DNA from 2 places in the Sphingomonas sanguinis genome. Region 2 is predicted to be linked to the other one. Evidence: predicted binding sites of a transcription regulator. Region 2 holds the regulator's gene; the other holds the start of a gene.

Region 1 (3,419 bases), 990 kb from region 2:
GATCGAGATTCAGATAATCGAGGCCAACATTATTGAGGAAGCCCAGCCGCTCGACGATTTCCTTGAGGATCGGCTGCGCGATGGCGCGCTGCTGGTCGGTCAGATGTTCGGGCAGGCTTGTGAAGAAGGCCAGCGCATCGACCACCGACAGATGCGTGGCGTAGCTGATGTCCTGCATGGCGATCTTCACCGCCAGCGCCTCGGGCTTCAACCGCGCGCCGTGGCAGACTTCGCAAGGCTGCGACGACTGGTAGTTGGCCAGTTCCTCGCGCATCCAGGCGCTCTCGGTCTGGAGCATCCGGCGGTTGAGATTGCCGATCACGCCCTCAAACGGCTTCTTCACGTCGTACGACTTCTTGCCGTCGACAAAGGTCAGCGTGACCGCCTTGCCCTTGGTGCCATGCAGGATCGCGTCGCGGACCTTGTCCTCCAGATCCTTCCACGGCGTCTCCAGCGAAAAGCCGAACTCACGCGCCAGGCTGCCGAGCACCTGCATATAATAGGGGCTGGGCGGGTTGGACTTGGCCCAGGGTACGACCGCGCCCTTCTTGATCGACAGCTCGTGATTGGGGACGACCAAGTCTTCGTCGAAGATCAGCTTTTCGCCCAGACCGTCACAGGCCGGGCACGCCCCCTGCGGCGCGTTGAACGAGAACAGTCGCGGCTCGATCTCGGAAATGGTGAAGCCGCTGATCGGACAGGCGAACTTCTCGGAGAAGACGATGCGGCCGTCGGGCGCGTTGTTGCCCAGCACGGCGGACTTGGGCGTGGCGGGCTCGACCGGATCGGCGGGGTCGACATAGGCCAGACCATCCGCCAGCTTCAGTGCGGTCTCAAAACTGTCGGCCAGACGCGTCGCGATGTCCTCGCGCACCACCAGACGGTCGACCACCACCTCGATGTCATGCTTGAACTTCTTGTCGAGCGCAGGCGCCTCGTCGATCTCGTAGAGCTGGCCGTCGATGCGCACGCGGGTGAAGCCCGCCTTCTGCCACTCGGCCATTTCCTTGCGATACTCGCCCTTGCGGCCGCGCACGACGGGGGCCAGCAGATAGAGGCGCGTGCCCTCGGGCAGGGTCATCACCCGGTCGACCATCTGGCTGACCGTCTGCGCCGCGATCGGCTCGCCGGTGGCGGGCGAGTACGGGATGCCGACGCGCGCCCAGAGCAGGCGCATATAGTCGTAGATTTCGGTGACGGTCGCCACGGTCGAGCGCGGATTGCGGCTGGTCGTCTTCTGCTCGATCGAGATGGCGGGAGACAGCCCCTCGATATGGTCGACGTCCGGCTTCTGCATCATCTCCAGGAACTGGCGCGCATAGGCCGACAGTGACTCGACGTAACGCCGCTGCCCCTCGGCATAGATGGTGTCGAACGCCAGCGACGACTTGCCCGACCCCGACAGGCCGGTGATCACCGTCAGCGTGTCACGGGGAATGTCGATATCGACATCCTTGAGATTGTGCTCGCGCGCGCCGCGGACGGAAATCTTGGTCAGCATGAGGCAGGTTCTACTTCTGTTCCGGGAGGAAGGCCAGAGGCGAGATAGGAAGCGGAGGCGGCCGTTTCGAGAGGGGCGGGCTTGCGGGAACGCGGAAGTCCGGCGCATGATCCCTTCCGATCGCCGTTCGAGGGGGAGTAGTTTCCAACGTGTCGAAGACCTTGCACCTGACCGCCCTGTTGCTGCTGGCCAGCAGCGCCGCCACGCCCGCCCTCGCGCAGAAGGCCGAGAAGACCGAAACCAAGACCACCACAGAAACGAAGGACGACGACAGCAAGCGCCCGCCCCTGCCCGCCGACAAGACGATCAGCCAGAGCGCGCGGATCGGTGGCCGGGTCATCAATTACAAGGCGACCGTGGGCAAGATCGCGGTGCGCGACGACAAGGGCAAGGAGATCGGGCAGGTCGTCTACACCGCCTATACCGTGCCCGGCGGCGATGTGCGGCGGCCCGTCACCTTCGCGTTCAATGGCGGGCCGGGCGCGGCCTCGGTCTATCTGAACCTGGGTGCGGTCGGCCCGAAGCGGGTGCCGTTCGGTGCGCAGGGCGACGCTCCCTCCGACGCGCCGGTGACGACCGACAATCCCAATAGCTGGCTGGACTTCACCGACCTGGTCTTCATCGACCCCATCGGCACCGGCTTCAGCCGCAGCCTCGTCGACGAGGCCGAAACCAAAAAGGCCTTCTTCGCCAACGACCCGGACATCAAATATCTGTCCAAGGTCGTCTATGACTGGCTGGTCAAGGAAGGCCGGTTGCGTTCGCCGAAGTACGTCATGGGCGAAAGCTATGGCGGCTATCGCGCGCCGCGCATCGCCTATGAGCTCCAGTCGCAGATCGGCGTCGGGGTGAACGGCCTGATCATGGTGTCGCCCTATCTCGACCCCGCCTCGGGCGACGATGCCACCGCGCTGTCGCCTTTGCCGTGGATGATCGACCTGCCCTCGATGGCCGCCGCCCAGTTGGAGCGGCAGGGCAAGCTGACGCCCGAAGCGATGGCCGGGGTCGAGGCCTATGCGCGCGGCGACTACCTGCGCGACCTGATGCGCGGGCGGTCGGATACGCAGGCCGTCGACCGGATGGTGACCCGCGTCACCGAGCTGACCGGGCTGGACCCGGCGCTGGTCCGCAAGCTGGGCGGGCGGATCGATACGCGGACCTACCTGCGCGAGATTCACCGCAACGATTTGACGATCGGCAGCATCTACGACTCGAACGTCACCGCCTTCGATCCCTTCCCCTGGTCTTCGCAGCAGCGGTCCAACGACCCGCTGCTCGACTCGCTGATCGCGCCGACGACCAGTGCGATGGTCGATTTCGTGACGCGCGAAGTGGGCTGGAAGACCGACGCCCGCTATCATGCGCTATCCTATGAGGTGAACAGCGCCTGGGATCGCGGCAAGCCCGAGGATGCCCCCGTTACCGACCTGCGCAAGGCGATCGCCAACGATCCCAAGATGAAGGTGATGATCGTGCACGGCTGGGACGACCTGTCCTGCCCGTACTTCGCCTCGCGGCTGATCGTCGACCAGATGCCGAGCTATGGCGTGGCGCAGCGGGTGAAGCTGAACGTCTATCCGGGCGGGCACATGTTCTACAGCCGCACCGACAGCGGCGCGGCGTTCCGGCGCGATGCGATGGCGATGTACGGGGGGTAAATCGTACCCCTCTGGCCAGCCATATCCCACAGCCGTTCGCGCTCAGCGAAGTCGAAGCGCACGCCGGACGATGCGCATTTGGCGAAGTCTATCCCTTGGCCTTCGACTTCGCTCAAGCTGAACGGGGGGTGGGGTGTAGCTTGCCCCCGGCTTTCCCGCTCCGTTCAGGCTGAGCGTACTCGAAGCCCATGCCCCCAACGCCCGACTGGCCCTCCGCGCCAAGCCACGCTACACGCGCAACCGTATACGAAACGGAGCGA
Region 2 (3,419 bases):
GCGTTTGAGCCTGCCGCCGCGTATCCGGGTATCGCTGGCACAGGAGGATGCGCCTGTCGGGCTAGGGCCGGGCGCGCGGGTCCGGTTGCGGGCGAGACTGATGCCGCCCGCCGGGCCGGTCGCTCCGGGGGGCTATGATTTCGCGCGCGCGGCCTGGTTTCAAGGGATCGGCGCCACGGGACGCGGCTCCGCGCCGGTGCGGATGCTGCACCCGGCCAACCAAGGCCCCGGATTGCGCCAACGCCTGTCGCAGCGGATCACCGCCCAGGTTCCGGGCAGCGCAGGCGGGATCGCCGCGGCGCTGGCGACCGGGGATGTCGGCGCGATCGCGCAAGATGATGCGGAGGCGATGCGCCGCGCGGGGCTGGCGCATCTTTTGTCGGTCAGCGGACTTCACATAACGGCCGTCGTCGGGATCGTAATGGTGCTGACGATCCGGCTGCTGGCGCTTTGGCCCTGGCTGGCGTTGCGGGTGCGACTGCCCTTGCTGGGCGCAGCGGCGGGTGCGGTCGCGGCGGTCGGATACACCTGGCTGACCGGGGCGGAGGTCCCCACGATACGGTCGTGCGTGGCGGCCATGCTCGTTCTGGCGGCACTGGCGATGGGGCGCGAGGCGATGACCTTGCGGCTGGTCGCGGCGGGGGCGCTGATCGTGCTGATCTTCCGGCCTGAGGCGCTGGTGGGCGCCAGCTTTCAACTCTCCTTCGCCGCGATCACGGCGATCGTCGCGCTTCACGAAAGCCCCGCCATCCACCGCTGGCTGGGGCCGCATCCCGACTGGCGCTGGGCGGCCTTGCGGCATCTGGGCGCGTTGTTGCTGACCGGGCTGGTGGTCGAGGCGGCGCTGATGCCGATCGCGGTCTATCACTTCCACAAGGCGGGGCTTTATGGCGCCTTGGCCAATATCGTCGCCATTCCGTGGACGACCTTCGTCGCCATGCCGCTGGAGATGATCGCGCTATTGTTCGAGCCTCTGGGGCTGGGCGGCCCGTTCTGGTGGCTGCTGGAACAGGCGTTGGGTTTGCTGCTGAAACTCGCCCATGCCGTCTCGACCATGCCGGGATCGGTGATCGCCCTGCCGGTCGCGCCGGGATGGGCGTTCGGGCTGGCCGTTGCGGGAGGGCTTTGGATCGCGCTTTGGCGGACCCGGTGGCGATGGCTCGGAATGCCTGCGCTGGTCGCGGGCGTGTCGATGATGATCGTAGCGCGGGCGCCCGACCTGATCGTTACCGGGGACGGTCGCCATGCCGGGATCGCGGTGGGCCAGGGCATGGCGCTGCTTCGCGACCGGGCGGGGGACTATATGCGCACCACTCTGTCCGAACTTGGTGGCACCGATGCCGAGCCGTTGGCGCTTGCCGATCAGCCTGCGGCGCGGTGCGGGCGGGACATGTGCGTGATCGAACTGCGGCGCGGTGGACGATCCTGGCGGATCGCGGCGACGCGTAGTGGCTATCCGGTTCCGTGGAAGGCGTTGATCGCGCTTTGCGGGCGGGTGGACATCATGATCGCCGATCGTCGTCTGCCGGGTGCATGTCGACCGCGCTGGTTGAAGCTGGACACTATCGTTCTGAAGCGAACGGGTGGCGTCTCGATCCGGCTCGACCCGCCCGAGGTGCGGACGGTGCGCCAGCCGGGTGATCGTCATCCATGGTCGATCATGGAACCCGCAAAAGGCCTATGAGCCTCGCCATTCACAAGCGGATGCATCTGGCGGCATCCAAAACGTCATCGCGAACGAAGCGAAGCAATTAAGAAGCGGATCAGAACGTCCGGGATTGCTTCGCTCGGCTCACCATGGCGGATCGATGCCGGGTTGCCCTCACTCGTAACGGCGCAAAATGCCTGAGAGCTTGCCCTGCACCCGTACCTGCGCGGGCGCGTAACGCTGCGGATCATAGGCCCGGTTGGCGGGGTCGAGGCGGACCATCGAACCTTCGCGCCGGAAATATTTTAGCGTGGCCTCGCTATCGTCGATCAGCGCGACGACGATCTGCCCGTCGCGCGCCACATCGGTCCGGCGGATCAGCGCATAATCGCCGTCAAGAATACCTGCCTCGACCATCGAATCGCCCGACACCTCGAGCGCATAATGTTCGCCCGAACCCAGCAGAGCGGCGGGGACGGCAAGCATCGAGCTGCCTTCGAACGCCTCGATCGGCACACCGGCGGCAATCCGGCCGTGGAGCGGGATTTCGACCACGTCATTGGCCGGTTCAATCGCCGGACGTGCGGAGGGCGTGTGGACATTGCCTGATGCGGGTTCTGCCACAGCAGGCTTCTCGGGCCGGTCGGGCATCCGCAACACCTCCAGCGCGCGGGCGCGGTTGGGCAGGCGGCGGATGAAGTGGCGTTCCTCCAGCGCGGAGATCAGGCGGTGGACGCCCGACTTGGACTTGAGGTCCAGCGCCTCCTTCATCTCTTCGAAGGAGGGCGAGACGCCGGTTTCCTTCAAACGGTCGTTGATGAAGCAGACAAGCTCATGCTGCTTTGCGGTGAGCATCGCGATCCTCCGTCCAGAACAGACGTGGAACTTATATGGAACGTTTTGGCTTGCGTCAAGCGAGCATCAGGATTTCCGCCGAGTCGCCTGTCGCGGCGGGGGGAGCGTGTGGCGGGCGGATGATAAGGCAGGTCGAACGCGCCAAAGTCAGCAGCATCGAGCTGTCCTGGATGGCCGCCGCATGAACCCGCCCGTCGATCATCGCCGCGCGCAGATAGTCGATGCGCGGGCCATTGGCGGGCAAATCCTCGCCCAGTATGGCGGGGATGGGCCTGGGCAGTGGCTCGGCCGCACCTGCCAGATGCGCGATCAGGGGGCGCACGAACAGCGTTGCGGTGACGAAGGCCGAGACGGGATTGCCCGGCAGGCTGAGCACCACCGTCTCGCCGAGCCGTCCCGCCATCATCGGCTTGCCGGGGCGAAGCGCGATGCGCCAGAAATCGACGCTGCCCCCGGCCGCCTTGAGCGCGGGCTGGACGAGATCATGATCCCCGACCGAGGCGCCGCCGGTAGTGACGAGCAGGTCGGCCTCGACCGAGGCAAAGGCGTCGCGGAGCTTGCCCAGATCATCGGGCAGGATGCCCAGATCGATGATCTCGACCGGCAGATCGGCCAGCATCGCCGCCAGCATGACGCCGTTCGATTCGGGTAGGGCAGCAGGATCGGTGCTACCGGGCGGGACCAGTTCGTCGCCAGTTGCGGCGATCGCGACGCGAACGGCCGGTCGGACGGGCAGGACGGCGTGACCGCCAGTCGCGGCCACCGCGATGCGCGCCGGGGTCAGTCGCTGCCCAGCAGCGATCAGTGTCGCACCTTCGGAAAAGTCCAGCCCGCGCCGCCGGACATTGCGGCCCTGATGGGGGGGGCCTTCGCCTGCCAGCGTCAGAACCGCGCCATCGCGCGCCGCTTCCTCCTG

What was found. The regulator LexA, encoded in region 2, represses DNA repair genes until DNA is damaged. The targets are predictions, from matches to a motif close to GTTCCNCNCTTGTTCT.
Region 1: the regulator LexA is predicted to act here: its motif matches at 1,509-1,524, upstream of uvrA (excinuclease ABC subunit UvrA).

What each region holds. Positions count from the first base shown of each region.
Region 1 covers NZ_CP079203.1:1,916,171-1,919,589, forward strand. Annotated here, with positions in the region: gene uvrA (excinuclease ABC subunit UvrA) at 1-1,501, opposite strand, end outside; gene KV697_RS08925 (S10 family peptidase) at 1,651-3,159, shown strand.
Region 2 covers NZ_CP079203.1:926,991-930,409, reverse strand. Annotated here, with positions in the region: gene KV697_RS04045 (ComEC/Rec2 family competence protein) at 1-1,684, shown strand, start outside; gene lexA (transcriptional repressor LexA) at 1,823-2,503, opposite strand; gene KV697_RS04035 (molybdopterin molybdotransferase MoeA) at 2,559-3,419, opposite strand, start outside.